DNA from 2 places in the Enterobacter sp. TMH.L2 genome. Region 1 is predicted to be linked to the other one. Evidence: predicted binding sites of a transcription regulator. Region 1 holds the regulator's gene; the other holds the start of a gene.
What was found. Region 1 encodes Fur, which represses iron uptake genes when iron is present. Its sites were predicted from a motif close to ATAATAATGAGAACNACTATCAA; they were not measured.
Positions count from the first base shown of each region.

Region 1 (16,416 bases):
GTGGTGATGGTCGCGCTGTTTTATGGCCGCTGGCCGTCCGTCCTCGCGACGGTCATCAACGTGATTAGCTTCGACCTGTTCTTTATTGCGCCGCGAGGCACGCTCGCCGTGTCGGATGTTCAGTATCTGCTGACCTTCGGCGTAATGCTCACCGTCGGGCTGGTGATCGGTAATCTGACCGCCGGGGTACGTTATCAGGCACGCATCGCCCGCTACCGGGAACAGCGCACCCGTCATCTGTATGAAATGTCTAAAGCTCTGGCCGATGACCGCACGCCGCAGGACGTCGCCGCCACCAGCGTGCAGTTTATTAACAACACCTTCCAGGCCCGCAGCCTGCTGCTGCTGCCGGACGATCACGGGAAACTCAGCCGTATCGCAGCCGAAGGGGAACCCGCTCAGTGGGATGAAGCGATTGCCCGCTGGAGCTTTGATAAAGGCCAGCCCGCCGGTGCCGGAACGGATACGCTGCCGGGCGTGCCCTACCGCATCCTGCCGCTTAGCACCACGGAAAGGACCCTGGGTCTGCTGGTCGTTGAGCCGGAGAATCTGCGCCAGCTGATGATCCCCGAACAGCAGCGCCTGCTGGAAACCTTTACCCTGCTGGTGGCCACCGCGCTCGACAGGCTGCTGCTCACCGCCAGCGAAGAACAGGCCCGGCTTTCCAGCGAACGGGAGCAAATCCGCAACTCGCTGCTGGCCGCGCTTTCGCACGACCTGCGCACGCCGCTGACCGTGCTGTTTGGCCAGGCAGAAATCCTCACGCTGGATCTCGCCAGTGAGGGATCAAAACATGCCCCGCAGGCCAACGAAATCCGTCAGCATGTGCTGAACACCACCCGGCTGGTGAATAATCTGCTGGATATGGCCCGCATTCAGTCGGGCGGTTTTAACCTTCGCAAGGAGTGGCTGACGCTAGAGGAAGTCGTCGGCAGCGCGCTGAAGATGCTCGAACCGGGCCTCGGCGGCCGCCATATCGCCCTTAATTTGCCTGATCCGCTGATGCTGATTGAAGTCGACGGCCCGCTGTTCGAACGCGTGCTGATCAACCTGCTGGAGAATGCGGTTAAATATGCCGGTTATAAAGCCAACATCGGTATTAAAGCGACCTCGACAGCAGACAAGCTGGACCTGGAAGTTTGGGACAGCGGCCCGGGGGTTCCCGCTGGTAAAGAGCTGCTGATTTTTGATAAATTTGCCCGCGGTAACAAAGAGTCAGCTATTCCAGGCGTTGGGCTTGGGCTGGCTATCTGCCGGGCGATTGTTGAAGTTCACGGCGGCACAATTTATGCGCTTAACCGCCCGGAAGGCGGTGCCAGCTTCCACGTTGTGCTACCTTTATCGCCTCCCCCCGAACTCCCTGAAATGATTGAGGTGCTGTGACAACGGTTCTGATAATTGAGGATGAAAAAGAGATCCGCCGCTTTCTGCGCACCGCGCTGGAAGATGAATCGTTGCGCGTGTTTGATGCCGAAACCCTGCAGCGCGGCCTGATTGAAGCCGCCACCCGCAAGCCGGATCTGGTGATTCTGGATCTCGGCCTGCCGGACGGCGACGGCATCGATTTTATTCGTGACTTTCGCCAGTGGAGCCAGACGCCGGTCATCGTCCTGTCGGCCCGGAGTGACGAGCAGGCGAAGATTGCCGCCCTGGATGCTGGCGCAGACGATTTTCTCAGCAAGCCGTTTGGCATCGGTGAACTGCAGGCCAGGCTTCGCGTCGCCCTGCGCCGCCACGCCAGCACCGTTCAGCCCGATCCGGTTTATCAGTTTTCCGAAATTCGGGTCGACCTCGCCTCGCGCCGTATTACCCGCGGCGAAGAGGAAATTCACCTGACCCCCATTGAGTTCCGCCTGCTGGCAACCCTGCTGAATAATCACGGCAAAGTCCTGACCCAGCGCCAGTTGCTTAATCAGGTTTGGGGCCCGAATGCCGTGGAACACAGCCACTATCTGCGCATTTATATGGGCCACCTGCGCCAGAAGCTGGAGAGCGACCCCGCTCGCCCTCGCCATCTGCTCACCGAAACCGGGATCGGCTACCGTTTTATGCTCTGAAGGAGTAATCTCTGGCTCGTTCAAGAGGAGCCCGTTATGAGCGCATGGTTAGTCTACGCCCTGTTGTCTGCCGCTACGGCAGCGCTGGTCGCTATTTTTGGCAAAGTTGGTTTGCAGCATCTGGATGCCAATACCGCCACAGCCGTTCGCGCTGTGGTCATGGCGTTATTTTTAGTTGGGGTGGTCGTCGTTCAGGGAAAACTGAATCTTGTTAGTACGGTGTTTGCCGATAAAAAAGCGCTGCTGTTTATTTTGTTAAGCGGCGTGGCCGGGGCGCTGTCCTGGCTGTTCTATTTTATGGCGATCAAAAGTGGTGACGTGTCGAAGGTCGCCCCTATCGATAAGCTGAGCGTGGTGTTCGCGGTGATTCTGGCGGTGATTCTGTTTGGTGAGAAAGTGTCGCTGATTGCCGGGATAGGCGTGGCGCTTATCACCTGCGGCGCACTGATGGTGGCTTTGGGTTAAAAGAGAAAGGCTCCCTGGGGAGCCTTTTTGCATATTACTTCGCGCTTTTCAGCACTTCGCTGACAATCTCTACCGCTTCTTTCTCGATCTGCTCGCGGTGCTCTGCGCCGAGGAAGCTTTCACAGTAAATCTTGTAGGCGTCTTCGGTGCCGGACGGACGAGCGGCAAACCAGCCGTTCTTGGTCATCACCTTCAGGCCGCCAATGGAAGCGCCGTTGCCCGGAGCCGCCGTCAGACGCGCGGTGATCGGGTCACCTGCCAGCGTGTCTGCACTCACCATTTCAGGTGACAGCTTGGACAGCGCGGCTTTCTGTGCAGAAGTGGCTGGTGCCTGAATACGGTTATAGCTCGGTGCGCCAAAGCGCGCGGCTAACTCATCGTAATGCTGCTGCGGGTTTTTGCCCGTCACGGCGGTGATTTCTGCCGCCAGCAGACACATGATGATACCGTCTTTGTCGGTCGACCATGGGGTGCCGTTGAAGCGCAGGAACGATGCCCCGGCGCTCTCTTCGCCCCCGAAGCCGAAGCTGCCGTCGAACAGGCCGTCAACGAACCACTTAAAGCCAACCGGGACTTCCACCAGCTTGCGGCCCAGATCTTCTACCACGCGGTCAATCATCGCGGAGGAAACCAGGGTTTTACCGACGGCCACATCTTTGCCCCACAGCGGACGGTGCTGGAACAGATAGTTAATAGCCACAGCCAGGTAATGGTTCGGGTTCATCAGGCCCGCTGGCGTGACGATGCCGTGGCGGTCGTAATCCGGGTCGTTGGCAAACGCCAGATCGAATTTGTCGCGCAGCGCCAGCAGGCCCGCCATCGCACATTCGGAGGAGCAGTCCATGCGAATTGCGCCGTCTTTATCCAGGTGCATAAAGCGGAAGGTCTGGTCGACCTGATCGTTCACGATGGTCAGATCGAGGTTGTAATGCTTCGCGATACGGTGCCAGTATTCGATCCCGGAACCGCCGAGAGGATCAACCCCCAGCTTCAGGCCCGCTTTTTGAATCGCGGCCATGTCGACGATATCCACCAGCCCTTCGATGAACGGCTGAATCAGATCCTGCGCCTGAACGTGACCGCTTTCCCAGGCTTTATCCAGCGTAATGCGCTTCACGCCTTTCAGGCCGTCGGCCAGCAACGCGTTAGCGCGATCTTCAACGACTTTGGTGACGTTAGTATCAGCCGGGCCACCGTTTGGTGGGTTGTACTTGATGCCGCCGTCGTCCGGTGGGTTGTGGGATGGCGTGATAACAATCCCGTCCGCCTGAGGGCCGCCCTTTTGGTTATGCACCAGGATGGCGTTAGAAATCGCAGGCGTCGGCGTATAGCCGTTATCCTGCTGCACAATGACGTCCACGCCGTTAGCGGCCAGCACTTCCAGCACGGAGATAAACGCAGGTTCGGACAGCGCGTGGGTGTCTTTGCCCACATAGCATGGACCGGTGATCCCATTCTTTGCGCGTTCTTCAGCGATAGCTTGCGCAATCGCCAGAATATGAGGTTCGTTAAAGCTATGCCGTGCTGCACTGCCGCGGTGGCCGGAGGTCCCGAATTTCACCGCGTGTTCGCTATTCCCCACCACTGGCTTAAGCACGTAATACTGCGCCGTAAGCTGGGCTACGTTAATCAAGTCGCTCTGTTGTGCAGGTTGGCCCGCACGATCGTGGTTAGCCATTGGCTCTTCCTTACTGACGCCAGGTTTTTAAATAGTGCCGCAAACCTTTTCAATCAGCTCCGCAGGGAACTGCATTGACTGCATGATGTGTTCGATCATGCTGCATTTACGACCAGTATTCGTATTGGTGATCACCCAGTATGGGGTGCCCGGAACATGTTTCGGCTTGGTTTGATTGCCGTTTGCCAGCAGAGTTTGCTCATCGCCAGCAAAATAGACGCGGGTGCGACCATGCAGCGATTCAGTGGCTTCGCCAAAGGTTTTTGCATCCAGCATATACAGCGTGGACAGCACCATCATAAAGCGGTTTACGGCTTTATTCTGGGCAGCGTACTCGTCGGAAAGCAGCAGCTCACGAACGGCACGCACGCGATTACGAGCCGTGTTCGCAGGTTTTTCTTCAACAACGGGAGCCGCAGCGCGCTCAGGCGCAGCGGGCGTAGAAGTGGCTGCTGGTGTTTGCCCGGCGGTAAATTTAAGCATACGCCGTAAAATGTCTGACGCGCTCTCGCCGATGTGTTTAGTCTGGCTGGCAATATAGCGGTAAAGCTCGTCATCAACTTCGATTGTTTTCATCTTAATCCAGTGCGATATCTTTTCTGAATACAAGTCGTTGGGATTATAGGGTCAAATCCCAACAGCGAACAGGAGAGGCGACTCAAAGTCAGAGTAAACTGAATATTTGCCGCACGCCCGCGAGAATGCCAACATGATACCCTAACCAAACGAACCAAAATAAAGAACTTTGCCATGAAATTAAATGCTCGCCTGCAAACTGCGCAACAATTGAATAGCAATTCCCCTATCGTACTGATCCACGGCCTGTTCGGCAGCCTGGATAACCTGGGTGTCCTGGCACGTGATCTGGGTAAAGATCATGCGTTGCTGCAGATCGATCTGCGCAATCACGGGCTGTCACCGCGCAGTGATGATATGAGCTATGCCGCAATGGCCGGGGACGTTCTGGACACGCTGGACGAATACGGCATCGAGAAGGCCACATTTATTGGCCATTCCATGGGCGGCAAAGTGGTGATGGCGCTTACCGCAATAGCCCCTCAGCGTATTGATAAGCTTGTGATGATAGATATTGCGCCGGTTAACTATCAGGTTCGCCGTCACGACGAAATTTTCGCGGCTATTCGCGCGGTCACCGAAGCGGGCGTAAAAACTCGCCAGCAGGCGGCGCAAATCATGCGCGACCACGTAGCTGAGGAAGGCGTCATTCAGTTTCTGCTGAAATCCTTTGCTGACGGCGAGTGGAAGTTCAACGTGCCCGTGCTTTGGCAGCAATACGAAACTATCGTTGGCTGGCGGCCTGTTCCGGCCTGGCCATATCCTGCACTATTTATTCGCGGCGGGAATTCTCCATATGTTGATGAAAGCCACCGCGAGGCGCTGCTAAGTCAGTTCCCACAGGCCCGTGCTCACGTCATCGCTGGAGCGGGTCATTGGGTTCATGCGGAAAAACCGGATGCCGTTCTACGGGCGATCCACCGATTTATCGACGCAGAGTAGAAAAACTGATTAAAAACAGACCGACCGGGCAGCTGAAGTCGCTAACGCGTTGGCGCGAATGGCGCGCTGATGTATGATGGCGCGCTTAATTGCACCGGCACCCTGCCCCTGCAGCCAGAATTTCCTGTCAGTATTCTAATCATGGCAAAAGAACAAACGGACCGTACTACATTAGATCTGTTCGCGGACGAGCGTCGCCCCGGGCGGCCGAAAACTAATCCGCTCTCGCGCGATGAGCAATTGCGTATCAATAAGCGCAATCAGCTGAAGCGCGATAAAGTGCGTGGTTTGAAGCGGGTTGAGCTAAAACTGAACAACGAGGCGGTCGATGCCCTCAACCAGCTGGCTGACGCCCGTAACATCAGCCGCAGCGAACTGATCGAAGAGATGCTGCTCGAGCAGCTTAAAAATCTCGGGTAACGCCTTCAGCCACCCTGCGGGTTATCTGAAATCTCAAAAGGGTGAGCAAAACCATGTTGCAGACTGTGCACCCGGGCGTGATAGCTGTTTCCGCTGCTGGAGCTGTTCTGCTATGATTGCCCTATACGTGGGCATTGAACGGCCAGCATACTATTAAGTTTCAAGAGGTTATTTTACTCATGGCAATCGTAGGCATTTTTTTCGGCAGCGACACCGGTAACACCGAAAATATCGCGAAAATGATTCAAAAACAGCTCGGTAAAGACGTTGCTGAGGTGCATGACATTGCTAAAAGCAGCAAAGAAGATCTCGAAGGTTTCGACATTCTCTTGCTCGGCATCCCGACCTGGTACTACGGCGAAGCCCAGTGCGACTGGGATGACTTCTTCCCTACGCTTGAAGAAGTCGATTTCAACGGTAAACTGGTGGCGCTGTTCGGCTGCGGCGACCAGGAAGACTACGCGGAATATTTCTGTGATGCGCTGGGCACCATTCGCGACATTATCGAACCGCGCGGCGCGGCGATTGTGGGCCACTGGCCAACCGCGGGCTACCACTTCGAAGCCTCCAAAGGCCTGGCGGATGACGACAATTTTGTCGGCCTGGCCATCGATGAAGATCGCCAGCCGGAACTGACCGCTGAGCGCGTTGAGAAGTGGGTTAAACAGGTTTCTGAAGAACTGAATCTGTCGGATATCATTAACGCCTGATTTCTCTGGCGCAAATACAGCATTTGCGCCATCTTGATAGCTTGTAGCAATGAAAATAATTGCTACAAGTTTGTAACTTTCTCGTACATCCCTGTACAATGTCTTCCTGATAGCTTGGCTGATAATTACTGTAAATGGCGACGCCGCCACGATTTTTCAGCCTTATTTTGCACCATACTTGCGGTTCCCATTTAGAAGTAGCAGTTCTATAATGAGACGCATTACTCTTTACGCTCACTGCAGTTTGAGCGAATCGTTAAGCAACAGGACACTTTCCGCATGACTGACAACAATACCGCATTAAAGAAGGCCGGCTTGAAAGTCACGCTTCCGCGATTAAAAATCCTCGAAGTGCTGCAAGAGCCGGTAAATCATCACGTCAGCGCGGAAGACTTATATAAACGTCTGATCGACATGGGCGAAGAAATCGGCCTGGCGACCGTCTATCGCGTGCTGAACCAGTTTGATGATGCAGGGATCGTGACCCGCCATAATTTTGAAGGCGGCAAGTCCGTTTTTGAGTTGACCCAGCAGCATCACCACGACCACCTGATCTGCCTCGACTGCGGTAAAGTGATCGAGTTCAGCGATGATTCTATTGAATCCCGCCAGCGTGAAATTGCCACGCGCCACGGCATCCGCCTGACTAACCACAGCCTCTATCTGTACGGACACTGTGCTGAAGGTGACTGCCGCGAAGACGACACGGCCCACGATCCTAAATAAGTAATCCGCATTAACAAACGCTGCTTCGGTGGCGTTTAAAAGCAAAAACCGGCAGGTTTCCCTTGCCGGTTTTTTATTGACTGAAAAAGGCTATCAGCTGTTATTGGCGCGAATCTCCTGCCAAATCTTATCGCAGCGTACCTTCGCGGCTTCATCATTGCCGCTCTTTCTTGCCTGGATACATTTCTGGTAATCCAGCACGTTCACCGTCTCTTTCTCAACAAACGCTTTATGCTGTTTTTCCTGGCGCAGTACGTTCAGCACGCTCTGGCAGGCTTCAATTTTATCCGGATTGCCTTCCGCCGTATTGATACAGGCGCTATAGGCCTGCTTCAGGCGTGAATCTTCCGGAGGTGCAGGAGGTTGAACGCAGGCAGACAGCGTGAATACAGCGGCGGTAATCAGCAGAATCTTTTTCATGTTCGGTTCCTTATAAAAAAACGGGCGCTTGCGCGCCCGGTTTCACATCAGAAGATGGTGAACGGAGCAATCACGATGAATTTCACGTCACGCTCATCCTGGAAGATGTTGCCGTACCCACCGCCCCAGCTTGGGATGTCGGAGTGGTTGTCGTACTGAGTGAAGTGCAGTTTGAACAGCGTGCCTTTCGCACGGCCTTCCTGCACGGTATACATGGCGTCGAGGCTGTAAGAAGACTCTTTGATCTTGTTAGAAGCGAGATCCTGGCGGTTACCGGAAGCATCAAGCGCCCATGTAGATGGTTTTGCGTCCCATGCATAAACGTAAGAAGCACCCACTGCCCAACCCGGCAGGTTCCAGTTGCTCAGGTCATACATTGCACCGAAGAACACGGCTTTTTCACCGTTGGCGTTGAAGTCAGAGCGGTTATCCCACCACACATCCAGACGACCGTTGGAAGACGCGTAGGTTGGCGTCATACGCTGCAGGAAGTAACCCTGCTGGCCTTCTGCCTTCACCATGGTCCCTTCCAGACGCAGGTCGACCTGGCCAATTTTATAGCCAAATGTCAGCGCCTGGAGCCATGCGGTGCCATCGTAGATATCATTGATGGTATTGTTCGCGGCTTTATCACGGGTGCCGTAGAACTGGTAGCTGGTGCTCAGCGGGCTGCCTGCAACGTCGAATTTGTAGCTGGCTTTAGCAAAGTACTGATCAACAAAGCCCTGAGCCTGACCGAATGCGGCTTCCAGAATCAGATCGTTTTTGAAGTCATACTTCGCGCCGATGGAGTGCAGATAGTCAACTTTGGTCTTTTTATCGTTCTGGTAGAACTTATCGGTTTCAAGGTGCCATGGCGCCTTGTACTCGTTAGTCCACATGTAGGAGAAGCTCAGCGCACCGGCATCACCGTAGTCAAATGCAGCTCCCGCTTCAGCCCCCTGATAAGTACCAGGCATGAAGCTCCAGTGTGGTGCTAACAGCGTTTGACCGGTTGGCTGAATGTAACCTGCGCGAGCCCAAACCGGGCCGTATTTGAATTTGGCCGCCGCTTTATAAAGGCTGATGCCACCTTTATCGCCGGAGTAGTCTTCGTCGTAGGTTTTATTTTTAGAGGAGAATGCGATTTCGTTCGGGTGACCGCTGGCGCTGTCTTCGGCCATTTCAATGGCGGTGAAAGCGGCAATATCAAAACCAAACATATCGGCCGCATAGCCAGACTGGAAGTCGAGGTTGGCGTTCCAGGTTGAGTGCGACAGGTTAGTTTTGTACTTACCGTCGGACACGTCTTTACGGTCACGTTCACGCTGCCAGTAATAGATGCCGCCGGTCAGCGTGGAGTCATCAACAAAGCCCGCGGCGCTAGCCTGCGGAGCCACGACAAAACCTGAAAGAGCGGTAACGCTTGCAATAGCAAGAGCAAGCGCACTACGTTTGCCACTAAACGTACGCATAGTTAAATTCCTCTTTGACGTAAAAATCATCGCCTGACGTGAAAAGCGCCAATGACGAAAAAAAGTAAAATTGCCTGACGGCTAAAAGCGGTTTTTGCCTAACACACCCGCATTACTGCTGCTTATAGACTATTTTTCGCGACGCGAATTATCAATGACTTTGTATCAGAGATTTCCTGGAGTATGACAGAGAGCACATAATCTATGTGCATTTGTAACAAAATTGCGCAGCAGATTATTAACCCTGATTACGATTGATTTTAAGAATAAAACTTCATTGAGAGCGCTTTCATTATAAGCATCAGGAGATTACGGGGAAGGCATGACTTCCTGTGAGGAAATTTTCACAGAAATGTGAATGAGAATTAATTCGCATCGCGAATGTGTATATAAGGTTAATGACTGGTAATCAAAAAGAAAAAACGCCGCATTTAGCGGCGTTTTCATCAGGCAATAAACGGCAATTATTCGCCGATTTTAGCCCAGGTATCACGCAGGCCAACGGTGCGGTTAAACACCAGTTTTTCCGCCGTCGCATAGCGGCTGTCCAGGCAGAAGTAACCTTCACGCTCGAACTGATATGCCTTACTTTTTTCCGCGTTCTGCAGACTAGGCTCAGCGAAGCCCTGGCGAATGACCAGAGAATCCGCATTAATGGTAGACAGGAAGTCTTCCGCAGCCCCTGGGTTCGCGACGCTAAACAAGCGGTCGTACAGACGAATTTCAACCGGCAGCGCGTGTGCCGCGCTCACCCAATGAATAACACCCTTCACCTTGCGACCGTCCGCCGGATCCTTGCTCAGGGTTTCCGGATCGTAGGTGCAGTAAAGTTCGGTGATATTACCTTCTGCATCTTTTTCTACGCGTTCGGCTTTGATCACATAGGCATTACGCAGGCGAACTTCTTTACCCAGCACCAGGCGCTTGTACTGCTTGTTTGCTTCTTCGCGGAAGTCAGCGCGATCGATATAGATCTCGCGGCTGAACGGCACTTCACGGCTACCCATTTCAGGTTTGTTAGGATGATTCGGCATGGTAACCGTCTCTTCTTCACCTTCAGGGTAGTTAGTGATAATAACTTTTACCGGATCCAGCACGGCCATTGCACGCGGCGCATTCTCGTTAAGATCGTCACGGATGCAGGATTCCAGAGAAGCCATTTCAACGGTGTTGTCCTGCTTGGTTACGCCAATGCGCTTACAGAACTCGCGAATGGATGCTGCGGTATAGCCGCGGCGACGCAGGCCGGAGATAGTCGGCATACGCGGGTCGTCCCAGCCTTCTACAATCTTCTCGGTCACCAGCAGGTTCAGCTTACGCTTGGACATGATGGCGTATTCGAGATTCAGGCGAGAAAATTCGTACTGACGCGGGTGAGCAGGAATGGTGATGTTATCCAGCACCCAATCATACAGACGGCGGTTGTCCTGGAACTCCAGGGTACACAGCGAGTGCGTAATGCCTTCCAGCGCATCGGAAATACAGTGGGTGAAGTCGTACATCGGGTAGATGCACCACTTGTTGCCGGTCTGGTGGTGATCGGCAAATTTAATGCGGTACAGCACCGGGTCGCGCATAACGATGAACGGCGAGGCCATATCGATTTTGGCACGCAGGCAGGCGGTACCCTCGGCAAACTCACCGTTGCGCATTTTCTCGAACAGCGCGAGGTTTTCCTCAACGCTACGATCGCGGAACGGGCTATTTTTACCGGGCGCAGTCAGAGAGCCACGGTATTCACGAATTTGTTCCGGACTCAGCTCATCAACATACGCCAGTCCTTTATTTATCAGCTCAACGGCATAATTAAAAAGCTGGTCAAAATAGTCAGACGAATAACGCACGTTGCCGGACCAGTGGAAGCCCAGCCATTCAACGTCGTGCTTGATGGACTCTACGTATTCGATGTCTTCTTTTACCGGGTTTGTGTCATCGAAACGCAGGTTGCATTGCCCCTGGTAATCCTGGGCGATGCCAAAGTTCAGGCAAATAGACTTGGCGTGACCAATATGCAGATAGCCATTTGGCTCAGGCGGAAAACGGGTGCAAATACTGGTGTGCTTACCGTTCGCCAGGTCTTCATCAATAATCTGACGAATAAAGTTAGTTGGGCGGGCTTCAGCCTCACTCATCGCGGGTTCCTCAAAGCGTGTACCTTAGTTAACGGCGTATGATCTAATAAGCGGCCTCGGGAAACAACCTTTAGTTGCATAAATTAGGGTTATCCATATCGGCTAACGGCACGCAATAAAAAAGCGGCTGACGATTTACGTCAGCCGCTTAAGGCACAAATGCTTACTCAGGAGCGATTATTTGCCTTTAATCTCATACAGTGGCGTTTGGCCTGCAACCACCTGACCTTTAGCCTGGATAACCAGACCGCTGAAGTCGTCGATGTTGCTGCAAACTACCGGGCTAATCATGGAGCGCGCGTTGGCGTTCAGGAAATCGAGATCCATTTCCAGAATCGGCTGGCCGGCAACCACTTCGGCCCCTTCTTCCACCAGACGCGTGAAGCCTTTTCCACCCAGAGCAACGGTATCGATGCCCATGTGAACCACAATCTCTGCACCTTTTTCTGTTTCAAGGCAGAACGCGTGGTTGGTGTTGAAGATTTTCACGATGGTCCCGGCGGCAGGAGAAACCACGGTTTTGTCCGTTGGCTTAACGGCTACGCCATCACCGACTGCTTTGCTGGCGAAAGCTTCGTCAGGCACCTGATCCAGCTCAACCACGTCGCCAGTGACTGGAGAAACCAAAGCGGCAATAGTTGTGCTGGTCGCGTTTGGAACAGCCTGTGGTTTAGCCGCAGGAGCCGGTGCCGCAGCAGCAACAGGCGCCGCTGCTTCTACAGTGCCAGCTGTTTTCATTGCGTTAGCAATTTTTTCTGCCGCAAAGCCAACGATGATTTGCACGCTGGTTTTGTTCAGGCGAATAACGCCTGTCGCACCGAGACGCTTAGCCAGCGCTTCGTTAACAACGGAAGAGTCTTTCACGCTCAGGCGCAGACGAGTGATACAGGCATCAATACCGGTCAGGTTTGCAGAGCCACCTACCGCAGAGATGTACTGACGAGCCAGACCAGAAACGTCCTGGTTTGCGTCACCGCTCACGTTCACGTCCTGACCATCAGCTTCGTCACCGGCTACAGCCAGTTCACGGCCTGGCGTCAGCAGGTTGAATTTGGTGATAGTGAAACGGAACACCACGTAGTAGAGAACGAAGAACACCAGACCCTGAGGGATCAGCATCCACCAGTGGGTTGCCAGCGGGTTACGGGAAGAAAGCACCATATCCACCAGGCCCGCGGAGAAGCCAAAGCCCGCAATCCAGTGCATGCTTGCTGCGATAAATACGGAGATACCGGTCAGCACTGCGTGAATCACGTACAGTACCGGCGCAACGAACATGAAGGAGAACTCCAGCGGTTCGGTGATACCGGTGAAGAACGCAGCGAAAGCAGCGGCCATCATGATACCGGCAACTTTTGCTTTGTTTTCAGGACGTGCACAGTGGTAGATGGCCAGCGCTGCACCCGGCAGACCGAACATCATGATTGGGAAGAAGCCCGCCTGGTAGCGACCGGTGATACCGACAACCGCTTTACCTGCTTCGATGGACTGAGCGCCACCCAGGAAGTTAGGGATGTCGTTAATCCCTGCCACGTCAAACCAGAACACGGAGTTCAGAGCGTGGTGCAGGCCAACCGGGATCAGCAGACGGTTGAAGAAGGCGTAGATACCTGCGCCCGCAGAACCCAGCTTCTGAATGTGCTCCCCGAAGTTCACCAGACCGTCGAAGATCATCGGCCAGACGTACATCATGATGAAGGCAACAACAATCATCAGGAAGGAGGTGAGGATAGGAACCAAACGGCGACCGCTGAAGAACGAAAGCGCTTTCGGCAGCTCAACGCCGCTGAAGCGATTGTACAATTCCGCAGAGATAATACCGACCAGAATACCTACGAACTGGTTTTCAATTTTACCAAATGCCGCCGGAACCTGATCCACCGGAATTTTCTGGATCATAGCAACCGCTGCCGGTGAGCAGAGGGTGGTCAGAACCAGGAAGCCAACAAAGCCGGTCAGTGCCGCGGCACCGTCTTTGTCTTTGGACATACCGTAAGCGACGCCGATGGCGAACAACACGGACATGTGATCGATAATGGCGGAACCGGATTTAATGAAGAGCGCGGCTAACGCGTTGTCTCCACCCCAACTAACTGGGTCAATCCAGTAACCAACCCCCATTAATATTGCTGCTGCTGGCAGTGTAGCCACCGGCACCATAAGTGCCCGGCCCACGCGCTGTAGATAACCTAGAATACTCACTTTATTCCCCCTATGAGACCCCGTTAAGGCTCGCTCAAGCAGTGTTTTTATTGTCTTACTTACATTGAATACACGGCGACGATTCACATCACACGGTGAAGTGTGAAAAAAATTAATTCGTACCGCAAATTAAACGCACCTTTTTTGTGATATTTATCACCAAATATCGCTTCAACCCTCCCCCTTCACTGGCTATCTCCGAAAACTTATTTTATGATTCAAAAAATCGAGGCGGATTGATCCCTGTCGGTTCAGTATAAAAGTGGTTTACCCTTATGCTTATCGAGATCGATTCAGCTAACCCTATTTTTACTCTTAAACTACGAGGTGAATGATGAGACTGATTCCCCTGGCTACCCCGGCACAAGTCGGCAAATGGGCAGCTCGCCATATTGTAAATCGCATCAATGCATTCAAACCGACCGCGGACCGTCCTTTTGTTCTGGGTCTGCCAACCGGCGGCACGCCGCTGGAAGCTTACAAAGCTCTGGTTGAGATGCATAAAGCAGGCCAGGTTAGCTTTAAGAACGTCGTTACCTTCAACATGGATGAATACGTCGGCCTGCCGAAAGAACACCCGGAAAGTTATTATACTTTCATGCACCGCAACTTCTTTGATCACGTTGATATCCCTGCAGAAAATATCAACCTGCTGAACGGCAATGCGGAAGACGTTGATGCAGAGTGCCGCCGCTACGAAGAGAAAATTCGCTCCTACGGCAAAATTCACCTGTTCATGGGCGGCGTGGGTAACGACGGTCATATCGCGTTCAACGAACCAGCGTCTTCTCTGGCTTCCCGCACCCGTATTAAAACCCTGACCCATGACACACGCGTGGCAAACTCCCGCTTCTTCGGCGGCGACGTGACTCAGGTACCTAAATACGCGCTGACCGTTGGCGTAGGCACCCTGCTGGATGCAGAAGAAGTGATGATTCTGGTGCTGGGCGGCGTCAAAGCGCTGGCGCTGCAGGCGGCCGTGGAAGGCAACGTTAACCATATGTGGACTATCACCTGCCTGCAGCTGCATCCGAAGGCGGTGATCGTGTGTGACGAGCCGTCCACCATGGAGCTGAAGGTGAAAACGTTGAAATATTTCAACGAGCTGGAAGCAGAAAACATTAAAGGCCTTTAAGGCCTGGTCGGCCACTGATGCGCCTCAAACGGCAACCGCTGAGGGCGTCAGTAGCTCTGGAAAATCAATGCATTGGTTTTCTAAAGTCAGTCATAAAGAGGAAGGTGTTTCGGCTTTTCCTCTTTATTAGCGATCTTACAGTCTTAAAGCACGACGTTATTACCGGGGGTAGGATATGTATGCATTAATCCACGGTCGGATTTATACCGGCCACGAAATTTTGGATGACCACGCGGTAGTTATTGCCGATGGCCTGATTGAGCGCGTTTGCCCTGTTGATGCACTGCCAGCAGGTATCGAAACGCGCGATGTGGGCGGAGCCGTCATTGCCCCCGGTTTTATTGATGTACAGCTGAACGGCTGCGGCGGCGTGCAGTTTAACGACACAGCAGAAGCCGTTTCCGTTGAAACGCTGGAAATCATGCAGAAAGCAAACGAACGCTCAGGCTGCACCAGCTACCTGCCAACGCTTATCACCACCAGCGACGAGCTGATGATGCAGGGCGTGAAAGTCATGCGCGACTATCTGGCGAAATACAGCCATCAGGCGCTGGGCTTGCACCTTGAAGGGCCGTGGCTCAACATCGTGAAAAAAGGGACGCACAACCCAGGCTTCGTCCGCAAGCCGGATGCGAAGCTGGTTGATTTCCTCTGCCAGAATGCCGATGTGATCACCAAAATCACCCTCGCACCTGAAATGGTTGAGCCAGAAGTCATTCAGAAACTGGTGGCAGCAGGCATCATCGTTTCTGCGGGTCATTCCAATGCAACGATTAAAGAAGCCAAAATTGGCTTCCGCGCAGGGATCACCTTCGCAACCCACCTTTTCAACGCGATGCCTTATATTACCGGCCGTGAACCTGGCCTTGCGGGCGCAATTTTTGATGAAGCCGACGTTTACTGTGGCATCATTGCTGATGGTTTACATGTGGATTATGCGAACATCCGCACCGCAAAACGTGTGAAGGGCGATAAACTGTGCCTGGTTACCGACGCAACCGCGCCGGCAGGTGCCAACATCGATCAGTTCATTTTTGCTGGCAAAACAATATACTACCGTGACGGTCTGTGCGTAGATGAGAACGGTACGCTGAGTGGGTCTGCATTGACCATGATTCAAGGCGTTCGCAATTTGGTGGAGCACGCGGCCATCGCACTGGATGAAGTTCTGCGGATGGCAACCCTCTACCCTGCTCGCGCCATGGGCGTGGATAAACACCTGGGCGCAATCGAAGCCGGTAAAGTGGCCAACCTCACCGTGTTTAACCGCGACTATAAAATTATCAAGACCATCGTTAATGGTAACGAGGTCGTAACTGAGTAAATAGCATGACGACTGGCGGACAAGCCCAAATTGGTAACGTTGACCTGGTAAAACAGCTGAATAGCGCGGCGGTCTACCGCCTGATTGATCAGCACGGTCCTATCTCGCGCATCCAGATTGCCGAACAAAGCCAGCTTGCGCCCGCCAGCGTCACAAAAATTACTCGCCAGCTTAT
Region 1 covers NZ_CP193791.1:3,402,304-3,418,719, forward strand. The annotation lists gene kdpD (two-component system sensor histidine kinase KdpD) at 1-1,383, shown strand, start outside; gene kdpE (two-component system response regulator KdpE) at 1,380-2,057, shown strand; gene ACREYP_RS16405 (EamA family transporter) at 2,094-2,522, shown strand; gene pgm (phosphoglucomutase (alpha-D-glucose-1,6-bisphosphate-dependent)) at 2,557-4,200, opposite strand; gene seqA (replication initiation negative regulator SeqA) at 4,228-4,776, opposite strand; gene ybfF (esterase) at 4,951-5,718, shown strand; gene ybfE (LexA regulated protein) at 5,860-6,138, shown strand; gene fldA (flavodoxin FldA) at 6,318-6,848, shown strand; gene fur (ferric iron uptake transcriptional regulator) at 7,128-7,574, shown strand; gene ACREYP_RS16440 (ChiQ/YbfN family lipoprotein) at 7,668-7,994, opposite strand; gene chiP (chitoporin ChiP) at 8,042-9,448, opposite strand; gene glnS (glutamine--tRNA ligase) at 9,913-11,580, opposite strand; gene nagE (N-acetylglucosamine-specific PTS transporter subunit IIBC) at 11,758-13,782, opposite strand; gene nagB (glucosamine-6-phosphate deaminase) at 14,117-14,917, shown strand; gene nagA (N-acetylglucosamine-6-phosphate deacetylase) at 15,093-16,241, shown strand; gene nagC (DNA-binding transcriptional regulator NagC) at 16,247-16,416, shown strand, end outside.

Region 2 (16,416 bases), 640 kb from region 1:
CAGCTTCCGGGCCGCACTTTCTCGCCCTTTATGCTTGCCATTCTTGGGCAGGTTTCGCCGTTTTGTCAGGCATTGTTGATTGCCGGGATAGATACCGCCAGCGCGCGACGTAAAGTGCAGGGTTTAGGCTTTGCCGCGATGCAGGGCAAACTCTGGCCGCTGGTGCCGCCGGAAGAACTGGCCTCACTTTTCCCCCCTCATGAAGGTCTGGTTCACTAAAGCCCCTGCTGCTCGACTGTGTTTAAAATGCATTACTGGGGCTACACTGTCGGGCGGAGGAACCATGACCAATACTTTAGCTTTTCTGAATACCTGGCACGATGAGCTGCCGGGGTTCTATAGCGAATTAACCCCCACGCCGCTGAAAAACGCCCGGCTGCTTTATCACAGCCAGCCGCTGGCAGACGATCTGGGGATTAACGCCTCGTTTTTTGCTGCACCACAGCAGGGGATCTGGAGTGGCGAAACGCTGCTGCCCGGCATGCAGCCGCTCGCCCAAGTTTATAGCGGGCACCAGTTCGGCGTCTGGGCAGGGCAACTGGGGGACGGGCGCGGTATTTTACTGGGAGAGCAGCAGCTGGCGGACGGGCGCAAGGTTGACTGGCATCTCAAAGGCGCAGGCTTGACGCCGTACTCTCGCATGGGTGATGGCCGGGCCGTGCTGCGCTCCACTGTTCGCGAATTTCTCGCCAGCGAAGCCATGCATGCTTTAGGCATTCCGACCACGCGAGCGTTAACTATAGTCACCAGCGATACGCCGGTACAGCGTGAAACGGTTGAGCAGGGGGCAATGCTGCTGCGGGTGTCCGAAAGCCATCTGCGTTTTGGGCATTTTGAGCATTTCTACTATCGCCGCGAGCCGGAAAAAGTTCAGCAGCTTGCCGATTACGCCATTCGTCACCACTGGCCGCATCTGCAGGGGCTTGAAGAACGCTATGAGCTGTGGTTTACCGACGTGGTGGCGCGTACCGCCGCGCTCATTGCCAGCTGGCAAACGGTGGGCTTTGCCCACGGGGTAATGAACACCGACAACATGTCGATTCTTGGCCTGACCATGGACTACGGCCCGTATGGCTTCCTCGACGACTATCAGCCTGAATTTATCTGTAACCATTCCGACTACCAGGGCCGGTATGCCTTCGACAACCAGCCGGCGGTAGGGCTGTGGAACCTGCAGCGCCTGGCGCAGACGCTGTCGCCGTTTATTACTGCCGAGAAGCTGAACGCGATTCTGGATGGCTACCAGCCGGCAATTATGCGTGCTTTTGGCCAACGGATGCGCGCCAAACTGGGGCTTTTCACCGAACAGCAGGCCGATAACCTAATCCTGAGTGAGCTCTTCGCCCTGATGAGCAAAGAAGGCAGCGATTACACGCGTACCTTCCGGATGCTGAGCGTGACGGAGCAGCTCAGCGCGGCGTCGCCGCTGCGGGATGAATTTATCGACAGGGCAAGTTTTGATGCCTGGTTTGGGCGCTATCGTGAGCGGCTTCAGGCGGAGCAGGTGAGTGATGCCGAACGCCAGCAGAAAATGCAGGCGGTGAACCCGGCGCTGGTCTTACGCAACTGGCTGGCACAGCGGGCAATCGAAGCTGCCGAAAAGGGTGATACTCGTGAACTGGCTAAACTCCACGAGGCGCTGCTCCAGCCGTTCTCCGATCGTGAGGACGATATGACGCAGCGCCCACCTGACTGGGGAAAACGGCTGGAAGTCAGCTGTTCAAGCTGATCACTGGCGCAGGCCTACCTGAGGAACCGGGTGTTCCGGATGTCGGAACACCCGCAGATCGGCCTGATACCAGCGCTGCAACGTTTGCTCTTCCAGCACTTCATCAGGCGTTCCATCTGCCACCAGCCTGCCTTTATGTAACAGCACGATACGATCGGCCCAGAGTGCCGCCAGATTTAAATCGTGCAGCACAACGCAGACCGATAACGTCCCCATTTGCGCCAGGCGACGCAGCAGGCGCAGCACATGCTGCTGGTGGTAGAGATCCAGCGCCGACGTAGGCTCGTCCAGAAACAGCCAGCCGTGAGGCTGCCCGTCGCACCAAAGCTGCGCCAGCGACCGGGCAAGCTGCACCCGCTGTTGCTCGCCGCCTGACAGACGACAAAAATCTCTGCCGCTCAGAGAGTCGCACCCGGTCAGCGCCATGACTTCCGCCACGACGCCGGCCGTTGACGCCTGCGGCCACGGCGCACGGCCCATAGCGATCACGTCTTCTACCGTCCAGCTAAACGCCATGCTGCTTTGCTGGCGCATCACCGCGCGTTTGCGGGACAGCGCTTCGTTGGACCACTGATTCAAATCCTGGCCTGCCAGCGCAACGTGCCCGCTGTCAGGCTGTTGAAACCCGGTTAACAGCCGCAACAGCGTGGATTTGCCCGCGCCGTTTGGGCCAATCAGCGCCACAACTTCACCCGGCTTCAGGCTGACATTGACGTTATCAATCAGATAACGGTGGCCCAGCTTCAGCGAAATATCGTGCGTGGACAAAACTTCATTCATCTCGCGCTCTCCTTGCTGCGAAAGATCATCGCCAGGAACCAGGGGCCGCCTATCAGGCTGGTCAACAGGCCTACAGGCATTTCTGCTGGCGCGACAATCGTTCTCGCCAGCGTATCGGCCACCAACAGCAGCATGGCACCGGCCAGCACGGAGCCGGGCACCAGCCAGCGATGATCGGACCCAAGCCACATGCGCACCAGATGCGGAACCACCAGACCAACGAAGCCGATCACGCCGCTGATGGCTACCGCCGCAGCAACCAACAATGCGCTCAGGATCAGCAAATGCCGCTGGGTTGTTTTGACATCCACGCCCAGGTAATGCGCTTCCTCATCACCAAGCTGGAGCAAATTCAGGCGCTTTGAAAGCAGCCAGATGCCCAGGCTTGCAGGAAGAATAAGCGACGCGGTGGCGAGCAGCGTGGACCATTGTGCCTGGCCCAGGCTCCCCATGCCCCACAGAGAAAGCTGGCGCAGCTGAGTGTCGTTGCTTATCCACGACAGCACGCCAACCGCTGCGCCGCACAGCGCATTGATGGCGATGCCCACCAGCAGCAGGCGAGACAAACTGTTGGTGCCTTTCCGGCTAAGCAGGAAAATCGCCAGCGTCACCGCCAGGCTGCCTACAAACGCTGCCAGCATAGGGGCATAAAGCGCCAAAACCGCCGGCAGAGCCAGCGGCATAACAATCGACAGCCCCACCGCCAGCGCGGCCCCGCTGCTGATCCCAAGCAGGCCCGGATCGGCAAGCGGGTTACGGAACAACCCCTGCATCACGCAGCCCGACAGCGCCAGCGCGCCGCCGATCAGCGCCGCCAGCAGCACCCTCGGCAGACGGATGTTGAGCCAGATGTCACGCAGCGTGTCGTCATGCGTCTGCCACAGCACGGCCACAGACAGCCGCATGGCGCCGAGGTTAGCGGCAATAAGTGCCATTGCCAGCAAAACCAGCCCCATCAAACACAGGGCATGGTGAGGCAAAGGTCGGCGTATCACGGCAGTTGCTCCGCTTTTTTGCGCAGGGCGAGGATCGTCTGCGGGGTATCAATGCCAAAGCCGAGCAGCGCCATGTCATCGACGACCATCAGCTGTTTATTTTTCCCGGCTGGCGTTTGCGCAAGCCCTGGCAATGCCCAGACTTTGGCTTCTCCGCCGAGGGTTTTCACCCCATCAGTGGTGACCAGGATCAGGTCAGGTTTGCTGGCGATCACGCCTTCCTGAGACAGCGGCTGGTAGCGCTTGAAGCCCTGCATGGCATTGTCCAGTCCGGCGGCGTGAATCGCGGCATCCGCGGCGGTTTCCTGCCCGGCAGCCATGGCGGTCATGCCGCCGTGGCTCATAATGAACAGCACTTTTTTGCCCAGCGGTTTGGCCGGGATCGCCGCTAGCTGGTCGTGAAGCGTTTTGCGCAGCTTGTTGCCTTCGGCTGTTTTACCCAGCGCGGTAGCCACGGCAGCCACTTTGGCATCAATGCTCTCGAGGTTATTTTCCGCCGGAACGGTAACCACTTTCACTTTGCTGGCCTCAACCTGCTTCAGCGCCATGGATGGCTGAGCCTGAGCGCTGGCCAGTACCAGCGTCGGGCGCATGGCTAGAATACCCTCGGCATTAAGCTGGCGCAGGTAGCCCACATCCGGCAGTTTTTTCACGGCATCGGGATGAAGGCTCGTGCTATCACGAGCCACCACATCCTGACCCGCACCCAGAGCCCAGGCAATCTCGGTGACGTCGCCACCGATGGTTACCACGCGCTCGGCCGCACCTGCCATCAATGGCAGGGCGAGGATGGCGAGCAGCAGGCGTTTCATGCCGCTAACCCTTTGCCGATCAGGGCTTCAATTTGCAGACGCCACTGCTCCTGCTCCGGCTGGCCTTCAGTACGCTGGCCGTACAGCTGGGCAATTTGCGTGCCGTCGGCGGCAAACAGCTCGAGGCTGGTCACGTGGCCGTCGGCGGTTGGTTTGCGGGTTACCCAGCTTTCGGCGATGGTGTCGCCCATCAGGTGCAGGGTGAATTCCGGGTTGAACACGTTGACCCAGTTTTCCATCGGGACCACTTTGCGGATTTCACCGGTGAAGATCTGCACGCAGCCGCGGTTGCCGACGAAAATCATGATCTCGTTGCCGTCTTCTTTCGCCTGGTTCAGCAGTTGGGACAGCGCTTCGTTATCTACGCGACAGGCCAGATCGTCTTTCACCAAGCGGAAAGCCTGCTGGCGAGTCAGCTGATGGCGTTTAAGCAGCTGGAAGAACTGGTGTACATCCGTCATCGCGCGCCATTCTGCGTCCACCTTGTCGGCCTCGACCGTAGGCGTCATTACCGCTTCTTCAACGGCTTTGATCGCCAGCGCCGGGTTGTCGGTGCGGATGAAGCGGGTCAGCACCTGGCTCCAGGCTTCAACATCGGTGTTGTCGGTGGTGTATACCTTCAGCAGCGCATCACCCTGATGGTCAAAGAATTGAATGCTCTGGCGTTCGCCGCGAGCGGTCTCTTCCCGGACGTGGAACACGCTCGCCCACTGGTTCAGGAACAAACGCAGATCCAGCGCACGAGGATTCAGTACCAGCCCGGCGTGGCCGTTAAGGTGCTGGTTCTCAAAGCGGCCTACCTGTTCGTGAACGGCATATTCGTTGCGGCAGATGCACTTTGTTTCCCCCACGGCTTCCAGCGCGGCGAAGATCTCTTTCACATCGCCATTCAGGCGCCATGCGTCGTGCCCGACGCGGGCATGGGTCAGTTCCGCCTCGCTGATGTGCATCAGTTTGGCGATATCCCGGGCATATTTTTTCGGGTGTTCTTGCTTAAGCTGGATCCAGCTGTCGTAACGCTGACTCATGAATAACTCCTTTACCATTGATAGCTCACGAAAATTTTACCGTTACGGCCATCCTGCGGGAGACCCTGCGGTGACCAGTACTCTTTATCGAAGGCGTTGCCAAACACCAGCGTGGTGGTTAAACCGCGCAGCTGCTGCTGCCCTTTGTAGCTGACATAAAAATCGCTGACCGCATAGCCCGGCTGCTGTGCATAGGAGCTGCTGATATGGGTGGAACGCTCGGCGAAGGTGCCGACCCAGCCCACGGAGAAGCCGCTGTGTGACACAGGGATGTCCAGGGTGGTGGTGACGGTGTCCGGGTTCAGGCTGGAGATGTACTCGCCGGTATCTTCATCTTTACCGCGGGTACGGTTATAGGCGGTATCCAGGCTGAACAGATCGGCGGTGTACTTCGCGTTGACGTCCCAGCCCCAAATTTTTGCTTTTGGCACGTTGTAGGACATGGTGGTCGCTTTGGCGAAGTCCACGGTGGTAGAGATGTAATCTTTCGCTTTGGTGTCGAAGTAGCTGGCTTTGAATTCCAGGCCGTCGTTAGCCATTGCCAGATTGTCGAAGCGCAGACCGAAGCCGTATTCCTGCGTTTCGTTGGTTTCCGGGCGCAGGTTCGGGTTTGGTACCCAATAGTTGGTGTAGCGAGTGCCGATAGAGAAGTGCTTGGAGTCGTTGTACATCTCGCCCATGGTCGGCGCACGGAACGCCTGCGCATAGGAACCAAACAGCATCAGCCAGTCGGTTGGGGTGACAGAAACCGCCCCGCGTGATGACCACTTGTCGGCATCGACGTCTTTATAGCCCTGACTGCTGCCGCTGTAGTTGTCATAACGCGTCCCGGCCAGGATAGAAATCGGCAGGTCGCGCAGGGTGATTTCATCCTGCAGCCAGCCGGAACCAAAGTTGATTTTCGCCTGTGGGAAACCGGTCGTCAGGCCACCAGGAGCCTGCTCCTGACGATAATATTCGCTGCCGTAGGTCAGCAGGTTAGCCGCGAAGCTGTCGCTAAACAGACGGCTGCGGTTTTCGAGCTTACCGCCTTTGGTCGTCTGTTTACGGAATTCACTCCCCTGATTAGGGGTTTCGGCGTTGATACGAGCTTCGGACCAGTAGGCCGTCGCGGTCGCGTTCAGCCAGTCGTTATCCTGCGGATTGAGGTGGTATTTCAGCTGCGCGTCGCGCTGAATGGTGGAGCGATTGGTCATCGGGTTGCTGGAGGCTGAGGCATCCGGCGTCTGCGGGTTTTTCGGTTCCTGCGCGTTGTTATTGTAGTAGCGCAGGGAGCCGGACAGCGACTGAGCCGAATCGATATACCAGGTGCCTTTGGTCAGCAGGTTGCCGATGTTTTCGTCATTAGGCGCGGTTTCACCGTTGCTCTGGCGCAGGTTACCGCGATCGCGGCTGGACCAGGCGACGACGCCGTCCAGGTTATCGGTACGGCCAAAGGCACTGGCACCCATGCCGATGCTGTGGTCGCCGGTACCGCCGGTGCCGAAGACGCGGAAGCCGCTGTTTTGCCCGTCAAATAGCAGATCGGCGGCGTCTGCGGTTTCATAGGAAATAACACCGCCCAGCGCGCCGCTGCCGTACAGCAGAGCCGCCGGGCCACGTACCACTTCAATACGCTTAATCAGCGCGGGATCGAGGAACGTACTGTTCAGGTGGCCGGTGTCGGTGCCCTGACGAATGCCGTCTACCAGGGTAAGTACGCCACGGCGGTCGTAACCGCGCATGTTGATGTCCTGGCCGTTGGTGCGCCCGGTGCCGTCGATGGTGATCCCCGGAACTTTGCGCAGCATGTCAGCGGCGGACGTGGACGTCTGGCTCTCTGGCGAATTTGCATCGATAACGCTCACCATCATTGGGGCTTCGAAAGTGCTGCGTTGGTTACCGGTGGCAACCACGGTCATTTGATCGTCTTTTGCGAAAGCGGGCAGGGCGGTAAATACGGCTAACGTGAGTACAGACAGACGAAAACCTGCTGTGTTGGTGCAAGGCATAGCGCAACTCTCCTAAGGAATATCGAAAGCGCTGGCTGCCTGGGTATGACCTGGGTGGCTGGCTAATTTCCCCGTTTGGGTGTGGGGAACGGTTTGTTTAATTTATTTGGTCAGGATCAGCTTCCCGGCCTGAGTCTGGCGTAACAGATATTGCTGTCCTTCATGGACGATAACAACACGGCCATCGGCACCGAGCAGCGTTTTGCTGTCAACCTGGCGAGGTTCTGTCGCGGGCTGTGGGCGGGCGGGGGTGAATGGTTTGTCCATACGCTTCACTCTGTTTACAAATGACAATCAGTGTAACAATGAGAATCATTATCAGAAAAAGCCGAATCAGCAGCAAGCATTATTTGTAAGAATTGTGTGAATCAGGGAATTTCTTTGCGGGCGAGTTGTCGCGAGGCGTAATGCTATGATATCCGGCGGGTTATCAAGTGCCCGCCGGTGGAGACTATCAGAAGCGTCGGTCAGTGGCCTGCGCCAGCATCGCGACCAGCGTTTCCGTATCTTCCCAGTTAAGGCAAGGATCGGTGATCGACTGCCCGTAAGTCAGGGGCTGGCCAGCAACGATTTGCTGCGTCCCTTCTTTCAGGAAGCTTTCCGCCATGATCCCGGCAATCGCCCGCGAGCCGTTGCGAATTTGCGTGCAAACATCTTCGCAAACATCCAACTGACGGCGGTGCTGCTTCTGGCAGTTACCGTGGCTGAAATCAATCACCAGATGTTCAGGCAAGTCAAACGCGCTCAGCGTGTCGCAGGCGGCGGCAATGTCTTCTGCGTGATAATTCGGCTGCTTGCCGCCGCGCATAATAATATGGCCGTAAGGGTTGCCGCTGGTCTGGTAAATCGTCATCTGCCCCTGTTTATCCGGGGAGAGGAACATATGGCTGGCACGCGCGGCACGGATGGCATCCACCGCAATGCGGGTATTGCCATCTGTACCATTTTTAAAGCCAACCGGACAGGAGAGTGCGGACGCCATTTCACGGTGGATCTGGCTTTCGGTCGTGCGCGCGCCAATGGCGCCCCAGCTAATCAGGTCGGCGATATACTGCCCGGTCACCATATCCAGAAATTCGGTCGCGGTAGGGACACCCAGCTCGTTGACCTGCAGCAGCAGGCGGCGCGCCTGTTCGAGGCCGTAATTAATGCGGTAGCTGCCGTTCAGATCAGGATCGGAAATTAACCCTTTCCAGCCGACGACGGTGCGGGGTTTTTCGAAGTAGGTACGCATCACGATCTCAAGACGATCCTGATGTTTTTCACGCAGCGTTTTGAGGCGGCGAGCATAGTCCATCGCGGCGTCAAGATCGTGGATCGAGCAGGGGCCGACGATAACCAGCAGGCGCTTATCTTCACCGGTGAGGATCTTTTCGATCCGGCGGCGGGCGGCGGTGACGTGCTGGGCAACCTCGGCGGAAACCGGGAAGCGCTCGGTTAACTCAGCCGGCGTCACCAGGCTGTCGATGCGCGCGGTTCGCAATTCATCTGTTTTGTTCATTGGGTGTCTCAGAAATTTTGTCTTCTCTGCGGCAGATTTACCGGGAAGTGATGGGGATCACAATAAACCAAAGCTGACCGATTTCAACATCCGGCCGGCTTTGGCGAAAGGATTGCCCCACCGCAGTCTGTACACCCTAGCATACACGCTCGATCTTTTGTACTAGTTTCTTAGTACATGCGGCGATTCAGTCCCATAATGTCGAGAATTTTGGTCGCCATCTCTTCAACAGAATAGTTGGTGCTGTTGAGGTAGCGGATCTGATTTTTACGGAACAGAGCTTCCACTTCGGCGACCTCCAGACGGCACTGGCGGAGAGAAGCATAGCGGCTGTTTTCACGCCGTTCTTCACGAATGGCGGCCAGGCGTTCAGGGTTAATGGTCAGGCCAAAAAGCTTGTGCTGCAGCGGTTTAAGCACGGCCGGGAGCTGAATGTTGTCCATGTCATCGGCAATAAAAGGGTAGTTCGCGGCGCGAATGCCAAACTGCATCGCGAGGTACAGGCTGGTCGGCGTTTTTCCACAGCGGGATACGCCCAGCAAAATGACCTGCGCCTGATCGAGATTGCGCATCGAAATCCCGTCGTCGTGCGCCAGCGTGTAATCAATGGCGGCAATACGGGCGTCGTATTTCGTCAGGTTACCGGGGTTAAGGCCGTGCGTTCGGTGGGCGACGGGAGTCGGGTCGAGTTTTAGCTCCTGCTGCAGCGGCGCAACCAGCGTTTGCACGATGTCCTGACAGAAACCTTCGCTCTGCATAATGATGTCGCGGATATTGGGCAGCACGATGGAATAAAACACCAGCGGACGCACCCCGGTTTGTTGGTAAATAGCGTCAATCTGCTCTTTTACCGCTTTTGCGCGGCTTTCATTTTCAACAAACGGCAGCGTAATACTGTTGATAGATACCGGGAATTGTGACATGACCGCGTGACCAAGTACCTCTGCGGTAATCGCGGTGCCATCGGAAATACAAAATACCTGACGATCGACTAAATTATCCATTTTTATTCCTGAGCGGGGAACCGGTTTCCCTAAAGCATAAAGTAAAACAAGGGATTCCGAGTAGCGCTAATCTTAATTTAAAAAGTGAAATAGCGTTTTTAAATTTAATAAACCATCTTAAATATATTCAAATCAATACTATACCCATCTAAATTGTGAGGATTATATGATAATCAATGGTTTATGAAATGAGCGGATCTATCCGAAAACGTCATATTTTATTTTGCTTGAACGATTCACTGGTTTCATTCCCCCCTAAGAGTATGCAAAGCTAAATACGAAGTCTGGTGTTTCTTGTACCCATTCATTTAAAAAAGGATTGTTTCGATGTCCAATAACGGCTCGTCACCGCTGGTGCTTTGGTATAACCAACTTGGCATGAATGATGTAGACAGGGTCGGAGGCAAAAATGCCTCCCTGGGTGAAATGATTACCAATCTTTCGGGTATGGGCGTTTCCGTCCCGAACGGTTTTGCGACCACCGCCGAGGCGTTTAACCTGTTTCTCGACCAGAGCGGCGTGAACCAGCGTATCTACGAGCTGCTGGATAAAACCGACATTGACGATGTGAGCGAACTGGCAAAAGCCGGGGCGCAGATTCGCCAGTGGATTATTGACACGCCTTTCCAGCCTGAGCTGGAGCATGCCATTCGTGAAGCGTACCAAACGCTCTCCTCCGATGATGCCGAGGCCTCTTTTGCGGTGCGTTCTTCGGCCACTGCGGAAGACATGCCGGACGCTTCCTTTGCCGGGCAACAAGAAACTTTCCTCAACGTGCAGGGCTATGATGCCGTGCTGGTGGCGGTGAAACACGTTTTCGCCTCGCTGTTTAACGACCGTGCAATCTCCTACCGCGTGCATCAGGGCTACGACCACCGCGGCGTGGCGCTCTCCGCTGGCGTTCAGCGTATGGTGCGCTCCGACCTCGCTTCTTCCGGGGTGATGTTCTCCATTGATACCGAATCCGGTTTCGATCAGGTGGTGTTTATTACCGCCGCGTGGGGCCTGGGTGAAATGGTTGTGCAGGGCGCCGTAAACCCGGATGAATTCTACGTGCACAAGCCAACGCTTGAGGCGGGTAATCCGGCCATCGTTCGCCGCACCATGGGTTCGAAAAAAATTCGCATGGTCTACGCTCCAACGCAGGAACACGGCAAGCAGGTGCGGATTGAAGACGTGCCGGAAGCCGATCGCGACCGCTTCTGTATTACCCAGGAAGAGATTCAGGAACTGGCTAAGCAGGCGGTACAAATCGAAAAACATTATGGCCGCCCGATGGACATCGAGTGGGCTAAAGACGGCCATACCGGCAAGCTGTTCATCGTTCAGGCTCGCCCGGAAACCGTGCGTTCTCAGGGCCAGGTGATGGAACGCTACCAGCTGCACGCGCAGGGGCAGATCGTGGCGGAAGGCCGCGCGATTGGTCACCGCATCGGCGCGGGTCCGGTAAAAGTGATCCACGACATCAGCGAAATGAACCGCATCCAGCCGGGCGACGTGCTGGTCACCGACATGACCGACCCGGACTGGGAACCGATCATGAAAAAAGCGGCGGCGATTGTCACCAACCGCGGTGGGCGTACCTGCCACGCGGCCATCATCGCACGTGAGCTTGGTATTCCAGCCGTTGTGGGCTGTGGCGATGCCACCGAGCGCATGAAAGACGGCCAGAACGTGACCGTTTCCTGCGCCGAAGGCGACACCGGCTACGTTTACGCGGAGATCCTCGACTTCACCGTGAAAAGCTCCACGGTTGATGCCATGCCGGATCTGCCGCTGAAGATCATGATGAACGTTGGCAACCCGGATCGTGCGTTTGACTTCGCCTGCCTGCCGAACGAAGGCGTTGGCCTGGCGCGTCTGGAATTTATCATCAACCGCATGATTGGCGTGCACCCGCGCGCGCTGCTGGAGTTCGACCAGCAGGAGCCCGCGCTGCAGGCGGAAATCCGCACGATGATGAAAGGTTATGACGATCCGGTTGAGTTCTACGTGGGTCGCCTGACCGAAGGGATCGCGACTTTAGGTGCGGCGTTCTGGCCGAAGCGCGTGATTGTGCGTCTGTCTGACTTCAAATCTAACGAATACGCCAACCTGGTGGGCGGCGAGCGTTATGAGCCGGAAGAAGAGAACCCAATGCTGGGCTTCCGTGGGGCAGGTCGCTACGTGGCAGACAGCTTCCGCGACTGCTTCGCGCTGGAATGCGCGGCCATGAAGCGCGTGCGTAATGAAATGGGCCTGACCAACGTCGAAGTGATGGTACCGTTTGTGCGTACCGTTGCCCAGGCAAAAGCGGTGGTTGAGGAGCTGGAACGTCAGGGCCTGAAGCGCGGTGAGAACGGGCTGAAGATCATCATGATGTGCGAGATCCCGTCCAACGCCCTGCTGGCGGACGAGTTCCTGCAATACTTTGACGGCTTCTCCATTGGCTCGAACGATATGACGCAGCTTGCGCTGGGCCTGGATCGCGACTCTGGTGTGGTGTCTGAACTGTTTGACGAGCGTAACGACGCGGTGAAAGCGCTGCTGTCGATGGCGATTAAAGCGGCGAAGAAACAGGGTAAATACGTCGGGATCTGTGGGCAGGGGCCGTCCGATCACGAAGACTTTGCCGCCTGGCTGATGGAAGAGGGGATTGACAGCCTGTCCCTGAACCCGGACACCGTGGTGCAAACCTGGCTCAGCCTTGCTGAACTGAATAAGTAACGTTCAACCCTTCTCTGCAATAAAGAGAGGGGATCCGGCCCGGAGCCTGCCTGCCTTATGCGGGGTAGGCCACCGGGCCGACACTTATCCCCGCTTAATCAATTCCTTCATGCCGGTAATAATGGCCTCGCACCAGGCGGCGTAATCATGCCCGCTCGACCAGGGGTTAAAGCTCACCTCGTAGCCCTTTTCACGCAGCACGGCTTCAAGCTGTTGCGTATTACGGTAAATACCGCCGTCTGCGCCTTTGCTTTCGAAGCGTCCCGCCTGCAGCCAAAATCGCACCGGCAGGCGCGGGGATGCCTGATACTGCCGGGTAAGCCAGCCCGGCGCTTCGCCCTCGGGTGCCCACCAGTAAGAGCCGGACAAACTCAGCACGTTGCCAAACGCTTCGGGATGGCGAAGCGCCACCCAGGACGATGCCAGGCCGCCGTAGCTGGAGCCTGCCACGATGGTTTTTTGTGCCGGGGTGGTGATGCCCTGGCGGTGCAGCCACGGCACTAACTCTTCGGCCATAAAATCAGCGAAATTAGGATTGGGCGGCAGCTCTTTTTCACGTCGTTCGCCGTCCAGGCTGTCGATAAACACGGCGTTAACCGGCGGCAGGGCATGACGGGCTATCAGGCCGTCCAGCACATTGGCGAGATGATAACGGTCCTGGTACATACGGCCATCGAACAGCATTAGCGTCCAGCGGGCGGGCTGCCCCCCGCGTGGCCGATAGACGGTCACTTCCCGCCGGTTAGCCAGCTTTTTGCTTTCTACCTGATAGCGAACAAGGGAGCCCTGCCGAATCGGCTCGGCGGTTGCCTGCGGGGTAAAATAGCGGTGGGTGGTCAGGTCCAAAAGCGAGAAACGATTCCAGCGGTCGCCTTTGCCTGCGGGGCTGAATTGCGGGTTAAGCGGGTCAGTCTGGGCCGACACCAGAATCGCCCGGCGCTGGTCGCGCGCGGTGCCTTCCACAAGGGGAACGTCGGGGGCAAGTTTGTACTGCATTAGCGTATCAGCCGGTACCACATAGCTGCGATACCAGACGTCGGACTGCCCGAGGCGGAACATCGGGTCATGGTCACCGGCCGGTGAACCGAGCACGAACACGTTGCCCTGTGCGCCTCGCCACAGGAACGTCACGCGTTTACGGCTGGCATCGATGGGCTCGACCAGCGGCGTGCCCTGCTCGCGCCTTTCCTGCCAGAAGGCTTCCGTACTTGCGCCATGGCTCAGAGCCTGCTCAAGCGCCAGCAGTGTCGGGCTTTCCGGGGATTGTTCGTCGTTACGCTTGAGCGGCACGGTTTCACGGATCTGCCAGCGAAACAGCCAGCGCCGGCCGGGTTCACCGCGAAGCACCAGCGTAGAAGGCTGGCCGACGGGCAGGGCGAAAAGCGGATTGTGCTGGCCATCCACCGGCCCGTTTTCCACCAGCGAACGCCAGAGTCTGCCTTTGCTGTCCACCAGGCTGGCGTCGGTCACGCCGCTCAACCGGACGTTGGCGTAATTTTCACCCAGCGCCGGAAGGCCAAAGCAGATTTCGCCGCTGGCGTCGAACTTCCCATCCTGCTCACCCTGGCTGCCGGTAAAAGTACAGGTCGCGGCCACCGCCGACGCTGAACAAAGCCCCAACATTAATGCGCTCCACGCGGCTCTCATCGTGTTTATCATTCCTGATAAAAAAGTGCGTACACGCTAATGCAAATGAGATTGATTTGCAATAACATTGCGAGTCGTTGCGTTTTACGACAAAACGTAACAGGAGAGAAAGGCGAACTTAATTCACCTAATCACATGGGATGTTACGGTCATGCACTTTAAAAATAATAAGGTAACCTGCGGCCTTTGGCTGATGGGATTCAGTGCCCTGGGGATGGGAAACGGCGTTCAGGCGCAGGAGCGGCAGGGCAGCGAGGAAACTCTGGTTGTCACCGGCTCCGTTAGCGAGGATCCTTCTGCGCCGCTGAAGGGGATGGTGGCTACCAAAACGCTGTCTGCAACGAAAACCGCGGCTGATTTGCTCCAAACGCCGCAGTCGGTTTCGGTGATTACCCGCGACCAAATGAACGCGCAGGATGTTACCTCCGTGTCGCAGGCTTTGCGCTATTCGGCCGGGGTGCTGACGGAGTATCGGGGCAGTTCGAACCGCAACGATGAGGTGTTTGTGCGCGGCTTCAGCTATGTCCCAAAATATCTTGACGGACTGAGCTATGGCGCAACAGCGTCTTCCCAGACCGGGACGTTTGACCCGTGGCTGCTTGAGCGCGTGGAGCTGGTGCGCGGCCCGGCATCCGTGTTGTTCGGCCAGGTGAACCCCGGCGGGCTTATCAGCATGACCAGCAAGCGGCCGACAAGGGAAGCGATACATGAAGTGCAGTTCCGCTCAGGCAACCAGCATCTGGCCGAGGGGGCTTTTGATTTTGGCGGCTCGCTAAGCGACGATAATCGGGTGCTTTATCGCCTGAACGGCATCGCACGCACGCAGCACAGCCAGGTGGCCGATTACAAAGAGCAGCGCCTGGCGATTGCGCCGGCGCTGACCTGGTATCCCAACGAGCAGACGCGTTTTACTTTACTGACCAGCTACCAGAAAGACCCGAAGGCGGGCTATCGTAACTTCCTGCCTGCCGCAGGCCTGGTGACGGAAACCACGGCGGGGTATATCCCGCTGGACTTTAACGTTAGCGATCCCAATTACGACCAGTCGTGGCGCGAGCAAACGATGGTGGGCTATGAGTTCGAGCACAGCTTCAACGATATCTTCACCTTCCGCCAGAACGCCCGTTACGCCAGTATCAAACAGAAGTACCGTTACCTCGTGTATTCCACCTCAAAAAGCGAGACGCTACTTTCGCGCCGTGCGCAGCGAGAAACGCGTGATACCGATGAGTTTGGCGTGGATAACCAGCTTGAAGCGCAGTTTGATACCGGCGCGCTGGGGCATACGCTGTTAGGCGGCCTGGATTACAAGTCTAACCATGACCGGCAGCAGCTCAGCCGCGGTACCGGGGCGAAATACGATCTGTACTGGCCGAATCCGGTATATGGCCTCAATGTGGACGAAAGCACCTTCAGCGCGGTGAACGACGATCAGCAGAATCTCGACCAGACGGGCGTGTACCTGCAGGATCAGCTCAGCTGGAACAACTGGCAACTGCTGCTTTCCGGGCGTTATGATTGGGCCGAAGTGCGCACGACGGACAGGTTAAAAAGTAAAACGACGCAGCAGAATGACAGCAAGTTCACCTGGCGTACGGGGCTGCTTTACGCCTTTGATTTTGGCCTGTCGCCGTATATCAGCTACAGCACCTCGTTTGAGCCCAATCTGCAGACCAACCGTGCGCCAGGCGCTGCGCCGTTCGACCCAAGCCTGGGCAAGCAGACCGAAGTGGGCCTGAAGTATCAGCCGCTGAAAGAGACCTTCATGACGCTGGCGCTGTTCGATCTCCGCCAGACAAACGTTGGGACCTACAACAGCGCGCTGGGTTGGTTTGAAAACGCCGGTGAAATCCGTTCTAAAGGGCTGGAGGCGGAGGTGCATTCCACGCTGTTTAACAGCCTCAACCTGATAGGCTCTTACACCTGGACGGATGCGGAAACCGTGAGCACCACCGTGGCGGGCACCGAAGGAAAAACGCCCGCGCGTGTTCCAACACATATGGCCTCGGCGTGGGGCAGTTACACTATTCCTGAAGGCCTGCTGAAAAACCTGACGGCAGGTGTCGGGGTTCGCTACATCGGGACCAGCTATGGCGATGCGAAAAATACCTTTAAAGTGGCGGCCGTGGATCTCTATGACGCCATGCTGCGTTACGAGCTGGGAGAAGTGAGCCCTGATTTAAAAGGGGCCGCCCTGCAGTTCAACGTCAATAATCTGTCGGA
Region 2 covers NZ_CP193791.1:2,762,297-2,778,712, reverse strand. The annotation lists gene ACREYP_RS13285 (EAL domain-containing protein) at 1-219, shown strand, start outside; gene selO (protein adenylyltransferase SelO) at 284-1,729, shown strand; gene ACREYP_RS13275 (heme ABC transporter ATP-binding protein) at 1,730-2,509, opposite strand; gene ACREYP_RS13270 (FecCD family ABC transporter permease) at 2,506-3,465, opposite strand; gene ACREYP_RS13265 (heme/hemin ABC transporter substrate-binding protein) at 3,501-4,316, opposite strand; gene ACREYP_RS13260 (hemin-degrading factor) at 4,313-5,344, opposite strand; gene ACREYP_RS13255 (TonB-dependent receptor) at 5,356-7,335, opposite strand; gene hemP (hemin uptake protein HemP) at 7,438-7,602, opposite strand; gene aroH (3-deoxy-7-phosphoheptulonate synthase AroH) at 7,790-8,836, opposite strand; gene ppsR (posphoenolpyruvate synthetase regulatory kinase/phosphorylase PpsR) at 9,007-9,840, opposite strand; gene ppsA (phosphoenolpyruvate synthase) at 10,168-12,546, shown strand; gene ACREYP_RS13230 (alpha/beta hydrolase-fold protein) at 12,631-14,193, opposite strand; gene ACREYP_RS13225 (TonB-dependent siderophore receptor) at 14,345-16,416, shown strand, end outside.
Region 2: a site for Fur is predicted at 14,233-14,255, ahead of ACREYP_RS13225 (TonB-dependent siderophore receptor). Genes of this name have one in related genera too.